4 regions of the Bradyrhizobium sp. Mp27 genome follow, and region 2 is predicted to be linked to each of the others. Evidence: predicted binding sites of a transcription regulator. Region 2 holds the regulator's gene; each other region holds the start of a gene.
The links. Region 2 encodes PhoB, which activates phosphate uptake and scavenging genes when phosphate is short. Its sites were predicted from a motif close to TGTCATNNANCTGTCAT; they were not measured.
Positions count from the first base shown of each region.

Region 1 (3,620 bases), on a different contig from region 2:
CAATTTCGCCCACGGCGCGCTCTACATGATGGGCGCGTTCGTTGCCTATTTCCTGCTGAACCTCGGCGGCATCAATTACTGGTGGGCGCTACTCCTGGCGCCGATTATCGTCGGCATCTTCGGTATGATCCTGGAACGGACCATGCTGCAATGGCTGACGGGGCTTGACCACCTCTATGGTCTGCTCCTGACCTTCGGCATCGCGCTGATCGTGCAGGGCGTGTTCCAGAACTATTTCGGCTCCTCCGGCCTGCCTTACGCCATTCCGGACCAGCTCAAGGGCGGCATGAATCTCGGCTTCATGTTCCTGCCGATCTATCGCGGCTGGGTCGTCATCTTCTCGCTGGTGGTGTGTATCGCGACCTGGTTCCTGATCGAGAAGACGCGGCTCGGTGCCTACCTGCGCGCCGCCACTGAGAATCCGACACTGGTTCGCGCCTTCGGCATCAACGTGCCGCGCATGATCACGCTGACTTACGGTCTTGGCGTTGGCCTTGCGGCGCTCGCTGGCGTGCTCTCGGCACCGATCAACCAGGTGCGGCCGTTGATGGGCGCCGACCTCATCATCGTCGTGTTCGCAGTGGTCGTGATCGGCGGCATGGGATCGATCATGGGCTCCATCATCACCGGCTTTGCGCTCGGTGTGATCGAGGGCCTGACCAAGTATTTCTACCCCGAGGCCTCCAACACCGTCGTGTTCGTGCTGATGGTGCTGGTGCTCTTGGTGAAGCCAACGGGATTGACGGGAAGGGCGGCCTGATATGACAGCCTTGACGGACGACACGCTGCCGGTGACCCCGCGCGCCATTCGAGACGAGATGATCGTATTCGTCCTGATGGCACTGCTGCTGGCCGCAGTGCCATTCAGCGGCATCTACCCGTTCTTCGTGATGCAGGCGCTGTGCTTCGCGCTGCTCGCCTGTGCTTTCAACCTCCTGATCGGCTATGGCGGCTTGCTGTCGTTCGGCCACGCGATGTTCCTCGGTACCGCCGGCTATTGCAGCGCGCATGCGCTGAAGGTGTGGGCGCTGCCGCCGGAGCTCGGCATCCTCGTCGGAATCGTCGCGGCTTTCTGGCTCTCGCTGATCACTGGCTACATCTCGATCCGCCGCCAGGGCATCTACTTCTCGATGATCACGCTGGCGCTGTCGCAGCTGCTGTACTTCATCTACCTCCAGGCGCCGTTCACCCATGGTGAGGACGGCATCCAGGGCATTCCACAGGGGCGCATGTTCGGTGTGTTCGATCTCTCGAAGCCGACGGTTCTTTATTATGTCGTGCTGGTCGGCTTCCTCGCCGGCTTCCTGCTGATCTACCGGATCATCAACTCGCCGTTCGGCGAGGTGCTGAAGGCGATCCGCGAGAACGAGCCGCGCGCGATCTCGCTTGGTTACCGGACCGATCAGTACAAGTTCCTGGCGTTCGTCCTGTCGGGCACGCTGGCCGGCTTTGCCGGTTCGCTGAAAGTGTTCGTGGCGCAGAATGCCTCGCTCACCGACGTGCACTGGACGATGTCGGGCGAGGTCGTGCTGATGACGCTGGTCGGCGGTCTCGGCACCATTTTCGGTCCCGTGGTCGGCGCCTTCGCGATCATCGCCATGCAGCAATATCTGGCCGGCTTCGGCCAGTGGGTGACGGTGATCCAGGGCTCGATCTTCGTGGTCTGCGTGCTCACCTTCCGTCGCGGCGTCATCGGCGAAATCGCCCATTACTTCCGCCGCTCGCTATAAGTCTTTGATATCACACCAATTTAATTGGTGTGCGAATCCGGTGGATGATCCGGCTCCGCGGGCGTGAGATGACACGCGCGCGGAGCGGAAATGGTCTATGACACTTTTGTGACGGCCAATTCGGGCCGGGCCATTTCCAACCGGTAGCCTATCCCCATGATGCGATGGTTTCGCGCTTTCCTGCCCAAGGAAGAACGGTTCTTCGACCTGTTCGACCGCCATGCACAGACCGTGATCCAGGGCTCGATCGCACTCCAGGGCATGCTCAACGGGGGCGAGGAGACGCCGGTCTACTGCCAGCGTGTCAACCAGTTCGAGAACGACGCCGACAACATCACCCGTGAGGTGCTGACGGCGGTGCGCCGCACCTTCATCACCCCTTTCGACCGTGGCGACATCAAAAATCTGATCACCTCGATGGACGACGCCATCGACCAGATGCAGCAGACGGCCAAGGCCGTGATGCTGTTCGAGGTCCGCACCTTCGAGCCGCCGATGCGGGAGATTGGCGGGCTCCTGATCGAATGCGCCAATCTCGTGGGGCGCGCGTTGCCGCTGATGCAGTCGATCGGCCCGAACGTCGCGATGTTGACCGCGATCACGGAAGAGCTGGGCAAGCTGGAGGGCCGGGTCGACGATCTCCATGACATCGGGCTGAAGGAGCTGTTCCTCAAGCATCGTGATGGCAGCGCGATGGATTTCATCGTCGGCGTCGAGATCTACGACCACCTCGAAAAGGTGGCCGACCGTTTCGACGACGTCGCGAACGAGATCAACAGCATCGTCATAGAGCAAGTTTAGGGCAGGGGTCGCGCCGTGGATGCTGCGCTCGGACTTCCTGTCCTCGTCGGCTTGATCGCCGTCGCGCTGCTGTTCGACTTCCTGAACGGCCTGCACGACGCGGCCAATTCGATCGCGACCATCGTTTCGACCCGCGTGCTGCGGCCGCAATTCGCGGTGTTCTGGGCCGCGTTCTTCAATTTCATCGCCTTCATGGTGTTCGGGCTGCATGTTGCCCAGACCATCGGCACCGGCATCATCGATCCCGCGGTGGTCGACGCCCAGGTGATCTTCGCGGCCCTTGTCGGCGCGATCGTCTGGAACCTGGTGACCTGGGGGCTCGGCATCCCATCCTCCTCCTCGCATGCGCTGATCGGCGGTCTTGTCGGCGGCGGCATGGCCAAGGCGGGGATCTCGGCGGCGGTATGGAGTGGCCTGTCCAAGGCTGTGCTGGCGATCGTGCTGTCACCGCTGGTCGGCTTCCTGCTTGCAATGATGCTGGTCGCGATCGTGTCCTGGCTCTCGGTGCGCTCGACACCGTTCGCGGTCGACCGCGCCTTCCGCATCTTGCAATTCGCCTCCGCCTCGCTCTATTCGCTCGGCCATGGCGGCAATGACGCCCAGAAGACCATGGGCATCATCGCCGTGCTGCTCTATTCGCAAGGGCATCTCGGCGGCGAATTCTCGGTGCCGTTCTGGGTGGTGCTGTCCTGCCAGGCCGCGATGGCCCTGGGCACGCTGATGGGCGGCTGGCGCATTGTCCGCACCATGGGCCTGCGCATCACCAAGCTGACGCCGATGCAGGGCTTTTGCGCCGAAACCGGCGGCGCCGCGACCCTGTTCATGGCGACCTTCCTCGGCGTTCCCGTCTCGACCACCCACACCATCACCGGCGCGATCGTCGGCGTCGGCGCGGCCCGCCGCGTCTCGGCGGTGCGTTGGAACGTCGCGAGCTCGATCGTCTATGCCTGGGTGATCACGATCCCGGCCTCGGCCATTGTCGCGGCGCTGACCTGGTGGGCGGTCCAGATTTTCGTCAGGTGACGAATTTCAGCCCGGCGATGCCGGCGACGATCAGCCCAATGCTGGCGAGGCGGAACGCGGTGGCCG
Region 1 covers NZ_JASAUS010000024.1:49,422-53,041, reverse strand. The annotation lists gene QJT78_RS15560 (branched-chain amino acid ABC transporter permease) at 1-760, shown strand, start outside; gene QJT78_RS15555 (branched-chain amino acid ABC transporter permease) at 762-1,730, shown strand; gene QJT78_RS15550 (DUF47 domain-containing protein) at 1,887-2,531, shown strand; gene QJT78_RS15545 (inorganic phosphate transporter) at 2,547-3,554, shown strand; gene sugE (quaternary ammonium compound efflux SMR transporter SugE) at 3,547-3,620, opposite strand, start outside.
Region 1: the regulator PhoB is predicted to act here: its motif matches at 1,828-1,844, upstream of QJT78_RS15550 (DUF47 domain-containing protein).

Region 2 (3,620 bases):
ATTGGAAGCAGCTCGCCTGGAGCGGCGCGCTGCTGATCACGATTACCGTGCTTGCCCTGAACATTGGCGCGCGCATCCTTGGCGCCGAGAGGACCGCAAAATGAGTGAGCTTTCCGTATCGATGAGCGCGGCCGGTGGTTTGCCGCAGGCGCCGGTGTTGCCCGAGGCCCCGGCCAAGGTGACGGTGCGCAACCTGAACTTCTATTATGGCGAGCACCACGCGCTGAAGAACATCAATCTGGCGCTCGGCACCAACCGCGTCACGGCGTTCATCGGCCCGTCGGGCTGCGGCAAGTCCACCCTGCTGCGCATCTTCAACCGGATGTACGATCTCTATCCGGGCCAGCGCGTCACCGGTCAGCTCATGCTCGACCAGACCAACATCCTCGACCCCAAGCTGGACCTCAATCTGCTGCGCGCCCGCGTCGGCATGGTGTTCCAGAAGCCGACGCCGTTCCCGATGACGATCTACGAGAACATCGCCTTCGGCATCCGTCTCTACGAGAAGATCTCGAAGTCCGAGATGGACGACCGCGTCGAGAAGGCGCTGCGCGGCGGCGCGCTGTGGAACGAGGTCAAGGACAAGCTTAACGCCTCCGGCCTGTCGCTCTCCGGCGGCCAGCAGCAGCGCCTCTGCATCGCCCGCACGGTCGCAGTGCGGCCTGAGGTGATCTTGTTCGACGAGCCCTGCTCGGCGCTCGACCCGATCTCGACCGCCAAGGTCGAGGAGCTGATCCAGGAGCTGTCCGAGAACTACACGATCGCGATCGTCACCCACAACATGCAGCAGGCGGCGCGCGTCTCCGACAAGACCGCCTTCATGTATCTCGGCGAGCTGATCGAGTTCGACGACACCAGCAAGATCTTCACGTCGCCGACCGACCGGCGCACGCAGGATTACATCACCGGCCGGTTCGGCTGAGGAGACGGAACATGGGTTCTGAACATACCGCAAAGGCCTTCGACACCGACCTCCAGGAGCTCACGCGCCTAGTCGCCGAGATGGGCGGCATCGCCGAGCGCATGATCGTCGATTCCGTCGACGCGCTGATCCGCCGCGACGTCGCGCTCGGCCAGCGCGTCGTCACCATCGACACCGAGCTCGACGCGCTCCAGAAGAAGATCGAGGAGCGCGCCGTGCTCACCATCGCGCGCCGCCAGCCGATGGCGGTGGATCTGCGCGAGATCGTCGGCGCCATGCGCGTCGCGACCGATCTCGAGCGGATCGGCGACCTCGCCAAGAACATGGGCAAGCGCGTCGCGGCGCTGGAGACGGATTTTCATCCGCTCAAGCTGTTCCGCGGCCTGGAGCACATGACCGACCTCGTGCAGCAGCAGGTCAAGTCGGTGCTGGACGCCTATGCCGCGCACGATCTGCCGGCGGCGATGGCGGTGTGGAAGGGCGACGAGGAAGTCGACGCCATCTGCACCTCGCTGTTCCGCGAGCTGCTCACCTACATGATGGAGGATCCGCGCAACATCTCGTTCTGCATCCATCTGATGTTCTGCGCCAAGAACATCGAGCGCATCGGTGACCACGCCACCAACATCGCCGAGACCGTGTTCTACATGATCGAGGGCCAGGCGATCACCGACAAGCGGCCGAAGGGCGACATGACGACCTTCGCCACGACGGTCCCGAACACTTAAGGAGCTACGACACCATGGGCGCACGCATTATGGTGGTTGAGGACGAGGAAGCTCTCACCGAGCTTCTCCGCTACAACCTCGAAGGCGACGGCTATGACGTCGAGACGGTGATGCGCGGCGACGATGCCGACACCCGCCTCAAGGAGCATATCCCCGATTTGATCGTGCTCGACTGGATGCTGCCGGGCCTCTCCGGCATCGAGCTGTGCCGGCGGCTGCGCACCCGGCCCGAGACCAAGCAGCTCCCGATCATCATGCTCACCGCGCGCGGCGAGGAGAGCGAGCGGGTGCGGGGTCTTGCGACCGGCGCCGACGACTACATCGTCAAGCCGTTCTCGGTGCCGGAGCTGCTGGCACGCGTGAAGGGCCTGCTCAGGCGCGCCAGCCCGGAGCGGCTCGCCACGGTGCTCGCCTATGGCGACATCGAGCTCGACCGCGACAAGCGCCGCGTGGCGCGCTCGGGCCGGCCGATCGATCTCGGCCCGACCGAATATCGCCTGCTGGAGTTCTTTCTCGAGCATCCCGGCCGCGTGTTCTCGCGCGAGCAGCTGCTCGACAGCGTCTGGGGCCGTGACATCTACATCGACGAGCGCACCGTCGACGTCCATATCGGCCGCCTACGCAAGCTGCTCAATCTCGGCCGCGAGCAGGACCCGATCCGCACCGTCCGCGGCGCGGGCTACGCACTGGACGATCGCTTTGCGAAGGCGGAGCAGGCGTAAGGGGTTGCTGTGGCAGACGTGATTTAGCGGGCTGCCACAGCATCCTCGATGTCGTCCCTGCGTTCGCAGGGACCCATAACCACAGGGAGTGGTTTGGCGACGACTCGGAGTGATCATCCCGCGCAATAACTACGCGCCGGGATTATGGGTCCCTGCGTTCGCAGGGACGACACCGAGTGAGTTGAGCCGTCATCGCGTGACGGCGCCGTCTTCGTAGTCAGCTAATCCGATACCTCAGCGCGGACCAGGCTTCGCCGGCGCGCGCCGGCGATCCGCCGCGGGCTGATACGCCACGCGCGAGTGCTGGGCGCAGTAGGGCAGGCCGGAGAGCGCCTTGCCGCCGCAGAAGAAGAAATCCGGGCTCGAGGGATCGCCGACCGGCCAGTGGCAGGTGGCCTCGTTCAGCTCCAGCAGCGACAGCCGCTGGCTCATAGGCACGACGTTGTCGTAGGTGACCGGTTCGGCCTCGACCTCGACTTCGAAGGCTTGCGCCAGCGCGGTGTTGCCGCGTGCGATCGGGCGGGTCACCCGCATCATGTGCTGGGCGGGGCGCGCCTTGCGCGGCCGCGGCGCTGCCGATGAAGGGCTCTTGGCGCGGCCCGACAGGCCGAGCCGGTGCACTTTGCCGATCACGGCATTGCGGGTCACATTGCCGAGTTCAGCGGCGATCTGGCTGGCCGAAAGTCCGGCCTCCCAGAGCTTTTTCAGCTGCTCGACGCGATCATCCGACCAGGTCAAAACGGTCATTGCACCCTTTCCTTCGCCGGCGCCTGCCATCCTGGCGGCCGCACGGCGAATGCCTAAGCTTCGAAAAACCCGTGCCGCCAGAATCCCTTAAGGCTCGCCGGGCGCACCAGATGCGCCCGAACGCTTACGCCGGTACATGAGGACTTAGAGGATCAGAACTGCTGCACGAGATGTCGTATCTGACAAGCCAAACGCTACAATATGGCGTGACTCACGCGCAAGAGTCCGCCGACTCGCTTCCACATGTTCCGTGGCGGAAACACGCAAAATCGCCACCGCAAGACTACGGATTCTGCGTTTCGTGAGGCTTTCCGGGCGGCATTGACACCGGTTTCACCAAGCATAAGATAGTGATACGTGCCGCCCTTAAAAGGCGGCACGTTTCGTTTTCCGGGCCGGTCAATGGTGCGTTGCGCAATGCACGCTCACACCGTCCGCAACATTCAAGTGATCGTCATGACTAACAGCGCAGCGCCGCATTTGCTCCCCGTTTTCGCCAGG
Region 2 covers NZ_JASAUS010000003.1:50,105-53,724, reverse strand. The annotation lists gene pstA (phosphate ABC transporter permease PstA) at 1-104, shown strand, start outside; gene pstB (phosphate ABC transporter ATP-binding protein PstB) at 101-922, shown strand; gene phoU (phosphate signaling complex protein PhoU) at 934-1,650, shown strand; gene phoB (phosphate regulon transcriptional regulator PhoB) at 1,665-2,372, shown strand; gene QJT78_RS03195 (GcrA family cell cycle regulator) at 2,607-3,119, opposite strand; gene QJT78_RS03190 (aspartate aminotransferase family protein) at 3,576-3,620, shown strand, end outside.

Region 3 (3,620 bases), on a different contig from region 2:
CTCTCGCGCCAGACGAAGAGCACCGCGAATGCGGCTGAGGCAACGAATGCTGCGATCACGGCTGGATGGCTCCAGCCGAGCGCGCCAGCTTCGATGATCGCGCCGGCAAGCGTGCCCAACGCACCGATCGCGGCGAGCTGGCCTGGCAGATCGATCTCGCGCGAGCGCGACCGCGTGGTCTCGCTGGCGTAGCGCCAGCTCAGCCACAAGCCGGCAAGACCGATCGGTAGGTTGACCAGGAAGATCGCGCGCCAGCCGACCAGCGTGATCAGCGCGCCGCCGACGAAGGGACCGGCAGTGAGCGCCAGGCTCGCTCCGGCAGCCCAGACCGCCACGGCGCGGCCACGCTCCCGGTCGTCCGCATAGGCATGATTGAGCAGCACCAGGGAATTCGGCACGAGGATCGCCGCCGCCAGCCCCTGCACCAGCCGCGCTGCAATCAGCACGGCCGCATTGGGCGACATCGCGCAGGCGAGCGAGGCCGCAGTGAAGATGGCGAACCCGGCCATGAAGATGCGCTTGGCGCCGATGCGATCGCCGAGCGCACCGGCGGTCAGGATGAAAGCGGCAAAGGCGATGGTGTAGGTGCTGACCACCCATTGCAGCTCGGCGACACCGCCGCCGAGCGTTTTGCCCATCGCATCCAGCGCGGTGTTGACGATGGTGACGTCGAGCTGGACCACGCCATAGCCGAGGCTCATCGCGGCAAGCGTGAGGGATGTCGCAAGGCGCGAGCCGGCACGCTGCGCGCCGGCTCCGCCGTCGAGAGGTTCATATTTGATGGTGCTGGCTCGCATGCTGCCGCCTCGGTTGCAGCCCCATGCGAAACATACGCTTCCAGCCCGGCGTCATGTTTCGACAATGACCGAATGATGGATGCGTCATACGCGAGCGCCGCGCGGGATGACCGCGCGACGCCTTGCGCGGCTGCGCCCGGTCCTAGCTCGCCGCGCGCAGGTTGACCTTGCTCTCGGCGAGCGTGGTCAGCTTCCTGTCGGTCGCCTTCTCTTCTTCCAGCGTCTTGGCGAGCACGGTGGCGCAGTCGTTGCGGCCGAGCTGCTTGGCCCAGGCGATCAGGCTGCCGTAGCGGACGATCTCGTAATGCTCCGCGGCCTGGGCCGCATTGATCAGGGCGGCGTCCAGCACCGCCTTGTCGGCGACTTCACCGGCGGTCTCGTCGGCTTCCTCGATGATGCCGTCGATGGCCGGGCAGTCGACCGCCTTCACCTGCGCGCCGTGCATCTTGAACACTTCCTCGAGCCGCTTGACGTGCTGCTTGGTTTCTTCGAGGTGCGTCAAAAAGCCCTGCTTCAACTGCGGATCGGTGGCCTTATCTGCCATTTTCGGCAGCGCCTTGGTGAGCTGCTGCTCGGCATAATAGATGTCCTGAAGCTGGTGCACGAACAGGTCGTTCATGGTCTTGATGTCTTTTGTGAACAGTCCCATCGTTCCGATCCTCGCGGTTTCGGGAACACGGAGGCGTCGGCTCGCACGAAAAGCCGATGATTCCGCCATGTTCGATTGCTGATGGAGCGCTAACCGGCGCACGGTACCGACGTTCCAAAAAAGCTCGCATCGCTTGCGTTGGAACAATGCCGACTGCGGGCGGACACGAAATCATGTCAAGATGCGGACGCGCGTTCCAGGCAGGTGCCTCGACTCATATGCTTAACGCGCGCCCGATATGAACCACATATGACAAAAGCGGCGGTCCACCGCAGAACCTATCGGTCGAACGCAGAACCTATCGTTGTCAAGGGCTGCACAAGTCGCTGTTTTTGCCTTAAATGAGCTACATCATGCCTAGCGGTCGAAGCCCATTTCGGGCAGTGATCGCACCGGACCGGCCAATGTCTGGCCGATCGGTCTTGCCCCCCGCCGGGAGGATGAATGCACGGACTGCTGCCCGCGCTGAAGCGCGGCTTCAAGAGATGGATCGGCTGGCGACGGCTCGGCGTTGCTGCGAGCGTCTTCATCATCGCCTTCGCGATCACCACGCTTGCGCGCACTCTCAAGGACATCGATACCGGCGTCATCCTGACCGCGTTGACCGAGATTCCCCGCGGGAATATCGGGTTGGCGGCGATCTGCGTCGTCTTCGCGTTCTGTACGCTGACCTTCTACGACTATTTTGCACTGCGAACGATCGGCAAGAAGCATGTGCCCTATCGCATCGCAGCACTCTCCAGCTTCACGTCCTATTCGATCGGCCACAACATCGGCGCCACCGTTTTTACCGGCGGCGCGATCCGCTTCCGGATCTACTCCGACTACGGGCTGAACGCGATCGACGTCGCGAAGATCTGCTTCCTCTCGGGCCTGACCTTCTGGCTCGGTAACATCTTCGTGCTCTCGATCGGCATGGTCATCCATCCGGATGCCGCCTCATCGATGGATCAACTGCCGTCGTCGATCAACCGGCTGATCGGGCTTGGCGGCCTCGCCTCGATCGGCGCCTATCTGGTCTGGCTCTGCATGGGCGAGAAGCGCCGCGAGCTCGGCCAGAAGGGCTGGAAGGTGGTGCTGCCCTCGGCGCCGCTGACGCTGGTCCAGATCCTGATCGGCGTGGTCGATCTCGGCTTCTGCGCGACGGCGATGTACCTGCTGATGCCGGCCAATCCGTCGATCGACTTCATGTCGCTGGCGGTGGTGTTCATCCTGGCGACGCTGATCGGCTTTGCCAGCCACGCGCCCGGCTCGATCGGCGTGTTCGACGTCGCCATGCTGGTCGCGCTGCCCGAATTCGGCCGCGAGCAGCTCCTGGCGACCCTGCTGGTCTTCCGCATCCTCTATTTCGTGATCCCGTTCGGCCTCGCCATCTCCATCATGGGCGCGCGCGAGCTCTGGATGAACGTGGTCGAGCCCTGGCAGGAGCGGCGGCGGCTGGCCGAGGCCTGCGCGCAAGCCAACCTGCCCAAGCAGGTCGCAGCGATGGAACGCGAGCGGTCGTTGCGACAGGCCAGCAAGCGGTAAGGCGGGCGGGCGACCGTCAGACAGAGGTTGCGGGCGGGGCAGCTATGCTCTCATATTTCCGCCTCAACTTTGCCGTTGAACACGCGGGCCATGATCCCTTTTTCCTTTCGTACCCTTCCCGCAGGCCTCCTGCTGCTTGCTGGGATTCTGACGTCTTTGCCGCTCGAGCGCGCCGCCGCGCAGAACGCCGGTGCGATGCAGATATCCTGGGAGGTGCGCAACCGCTTCCGGCTGTTCCGCGAGGAGCGCGACTTCCAGCTCCATGTCGAGAACGCGCGTAACCGCAGCATCCTCGCGGCCGAGCAGTCGCTGGAGCTCCAGAGCGAGGGCCGCGGCTGGGCCCGCAACATGGTCAATCGGCTCTGCATCGACCTCCAGGGCCGGGTCAACCAGCCGTGCACCCGCGACAACGTCAAAGAGAATTACCTCACCCCGACCGACCATCCGGTGACGGTGCGCCTGACCGGCGCAGTGCCGGTCGGCGCCACCTGCGCCTGGTCGTTCGACGACGGCGACGGGCCGCAGACTTCGACCTTCGACTGCGCCGAGCCGATCAATCTGCGCGTCCGCTACGGCAAGCAGACGGTCGCGAGCGTCGACGTCTCCTCCGGCTCCGATCCGACCCAGCGCGTCCAGGCCGAGATCCA
Region 3 covers NZ_JASAUS010000029.1:67,112-70,731, forward strand. The annotation lists gene QJT78_RS17505 (MFS transporter) at 1-797, opposite strand, end outside; gene QJT78_RS17510 (ferritin-like domain-containing protein) at 940-1,446, opposite strand; gene QJT78_RS17515 (YbhN family protein) at 1,891-2,973, shown strand; gene QJT78_RS17520 (hypothetical protein) at 3,064-3,620, shown strand, end outside.
Region 3: the regulator PhoB is predicted to act here: its motif matches at 1,685-1,701, upstream of QJT78_RS17515 (YbhN family protein).

Region 4 (3,620 bases), on a different contig from region 2:
CCCGTGCCGAGCGAGACCTGGGCGCCGACGATGCCGTGGCCGCCGTAGAAGTGCTTCTCCTTGCTGAACATGTGCATGGAGCCGCCCTTGCCCTTGGAATAGCCGCCGCGCCGGCCGGTGAGCTCGGCCATGACGCCGTTGGCCTCCATGCCGGTGGCAAGCATATGACCGTGGTCGCGATAGCCGGTGATGACCTGATCGCCCTGCTTGAGGGCCATCTGCATGCCGACCACCACGGCCTCCTGGCCGATATAGAGGTGGCAGAAGCCGCCGATCGCGCCCATGCCGTAGAGCTGGCCGGCCTTTTCCTCGAACCGCCGGATCAGGAGCATGTCGCGGAGCGCTTTGAGCTCCTGCTCTCTGGTGAATTCCGGGGGCGAACCGCCGTCGGTCTTGTCCTGTGGAGTGCTTGCGGCGGCTTTCTTGGGTGCGGCCATGGGAATTCCGGGTCAGAGAAAACTTCAGCCCTCTCTAACCCAAGTCAAACGCCCTTGGAAAGGACCGCGGCGGCATGGCTCGACTTTCATTATGCCGCACTGCAACGTGGCCGAAACTTTGCAAAACCTTTGGCGCCGATCGGGCAACTTTAGCTCACCGGTCAGCGAAGGGAACGTGAGCAGCCAACGCAAAGAAATCGGACGCGCTGTTTTGTATCCGAAATCCCACGCGCGTCCGATTCGCCGTGCCGGCCTTACCAGCCCAACTCGCGTAAATACGCGGCGCGGACGGCAACGCCGGTATGCGTGAAGTCGCTGAAGACCCCATCGACGCCGAGCCGGTAGAATTTGAGATATTCAAGGCTCGGGTCGCCGCGATAGTCGGCAGCAAGATATTTCTTCTCGTTCCGAAACGTGAAGACATGGACGAAAAGACCGAGCTTGTGCGCGTCCGCGACAAGGCTGGTCGCGTCCTGCGTCGAAGCCTCCGGCGTCGATCCCTTGTAGGGCGTGCCGTCGGCATTTGCGTCCTTCCACGGCGCGATCTTGAGCGGAACGATATATGCCTTCCACGGACCGATGCCCTCGGCATAGGTCTTGATCTCGGCAAGCCCCTCGGGCGTCAGCATCGCATCGTACAAGCGCGCATCGCCCGCAACCGTCCAGTCGAACGGGCGCGAATTCGTGATGTTGTTGAGGAGAACCTTGCCGGTTTTGAAGTCGATTCCGTTGCCGTCGACGAGTTGGACCTGCCGCGTCTGGAGGCCGTGGCTGCGCATATATTTCAGGCTGCCGGGTTCGAAGCTCTGGACCAGGATGGGAGCGTCCTTGGTATTGAGGCTGTTATCCCTGATGATCTTGATCAAGGCATCCTCGAGCGGACGGCTGCCGGCCGCGCCGCAGCCATTGGCGATCGCCTGGGCATTGTTCCAGGTCGGGTTCTTGGTTTCGGGATAGACGAGGCTGGACCGCCCGGTCTCCTTGCTCTTGACCTTGGCGATGTCGATGACGTCCTGGAAGCTGATGATCGAGAGCTTGCCGTTGAAGACTTTCGGCCGCTCGTTGGCCGCGTCATAGGTGGTGCCGCCGATCCATTGCTTCAGCTCGGCCATGGTGAAGTCGCTGATCGACCAATCGTTGGTATGATCCTCGCCGTCCACGATCAGCGACTTCAGCACCGACTTGGGATCGGCCGGGTCGCTGAGATCCGTCAGGTAGTCGGCAGGCACGCCGGTGGCCGACGGGGCCTTGACGCGCACACCGGGCACGGTGCGCTTGCGGGCGGCGACGGCCGCATTGGTCTTCGCCACCTCGGCAATGTTGGTGTTGTCGCTCAGCCAGGGGTTATGACGCACGACCAGAACGCAATCCTTGGTCAGGTGCAAATCCTCTTCGAGTGCATCGGTCCCGAGCGCCGCGGCGAGGTCGTACGACGCCTCGGTCTCTTCAGGTACCAGGCCCGGCAAGCCGCGATGGCCAAGGACCAGTGGCGCCTTTCCATCGACGGTCAGGAAGGGCTTGGCGCTGGCCGGCGCCGGGCCGGACTGTGCAAAGGCCATCGACAGCGGCAGCACTGCCGCGCCGAGCAGCATCGCTGCGACACTCATTGTCCGTCCTGAACGACTGTTCCGCATCACCAAGCCTCCGTCTTTGCCCGGCATCGCTTCGAATGCCGCGGGCGCCGAACCGGATACGGTCGGCGCTGTCGTATTGTCTCAAGACTCTGACAGACGGATGACGACGGAGAGGGCAGCGCAAAGTTGCGCCACCCTCTCCTACCCCATCAGATCTTGCCCGATCGGATCTAGCCCGATCAGAAGAAGCCAAGCTTCTTCGGGCTGTAGCTGACCAGGAGATTCTTGGTCTGCTGGTAGTGATCGAGCATCATCTTGTGGGTCTCGCGACCGACGCCCGACTGCTTGTAGCCGCCGAACGCGGCATGCGCAGGATAGGCATGGTAGCAGTTGGTCCAGACCCGGCCGGCCTGGATGGCCCGGCCGAAGCGGTAGCAGCGGTTGGCATCGCGACTCCAGACGCCGGCTCCCAAGCCGTAGAGCGTGTCGTTGGCGATCGCGAGCGCTTCGTCATCGGTCTTGAAGGTTGTGACCGAGACGACGGGACCAAAGATCTCCTCCTGGAAGATTCGCATCTTGTTGTGGCCCTCGAACACCGTCGGCTGGACGTAGAAGCCGCCGGACAGATCGCCGCCGAGCTCGGCACGGCCGCCGCCGGCCAGCACCTTGGCGCCCTCCTGCTTGCCGATGTCGATATAGGAGAGGATCTTGGCGAGCTGCTCGCTGGATGCCTGCGCGCCGATCATGGTGTCGGCCGCACGCGGATCGCCCTGCTTGATCGCGGCGACGCGCTTCAGCGCCCGCTCCATGAAGCGGTCGTAGATGTCGGCGTGGACAATCGCCCGGCTCGGACAGGTGCAGACCTCGCCCTGGTTCAGCGCGAACATCACAAAACCTTCGATCGCCTTGTCGAAGAAGTCGTCGTCCTCGGCGGTGACGTCGTTGAAGAAGATGTTCGGCGACTTGCCGCCGAGCTCGAGCGTGACCGGGATCAGGTTCTGGCTGGCATATTGCATGATCAGCCGGCCCGTGGAGGTCTCGCCGGTGAAGGCGATTTTCGCGATCCGCGGGCTGGACGCGAGCGGCTTGCCGGCTTCGAGGCCAAAGCCATTGACGATGTTGAGGACGCCGGGCGGCAGGAGATCGCCGATGATCTCGGCCCAGACCATGATCGAGGCCGGGGTCTGCTCGGCCGGCTTGAGCACGACGCAATTACCGGCGGCGAGCGCCGGCGCGAGCTTCCAGCACGCCATCAGCAGCGGGAAGTTCCAGGGGATGATCTGGCCGACCACGCCGAGCGGCTCGTGGAAATGATAGGCGATGGTGTCGTGGTCGATCTCGCCGATCGAGCCTTCCTGTGCGCGCACCACGCCGGCGAAATAGCGGAAATGATCGATCGCGAGTGGCAGGTCGGCGGCGCGGGTCTCGCGGATCGGCTTGCCGTTGTCCCAGGTCTCGGCAATCGCAAGACGCTCCAGATTCTCTTCCATCCGGTCGGCGATCCGGTTCAGGATCGCGGCGCGCTCGGCGACGCTGGTGCGTCCCCAGGCGCCCTTGGCGGCGTGCGCCGCATCGAGGGCGGCATCGACGTCCTGCGCATCGGAACGCG
Region 4 covers NZ_JASAUS010000033.1:13,457-17,076, forward strand. The annotation lists gene pdhA (pyruvate dehydrogenase (acetyl-transferring) E1 component subunit alpha) at 1-437, opposite strand, end outside; gene QJT78_RS18615 (glycerophosphodiester phosphodiesterase family protein) at 692-2,044, opposite strand; gene adh (aldehyde dehydrogenase) at 2,251-3,620, opposite strand, start outside.
Region 4: the regulator PhoB is predicted to act here: its motif matches at 2,161-2,177, upstream of QJT78_RS18615 (glycerophosphodiester phosphodiesterase family protein).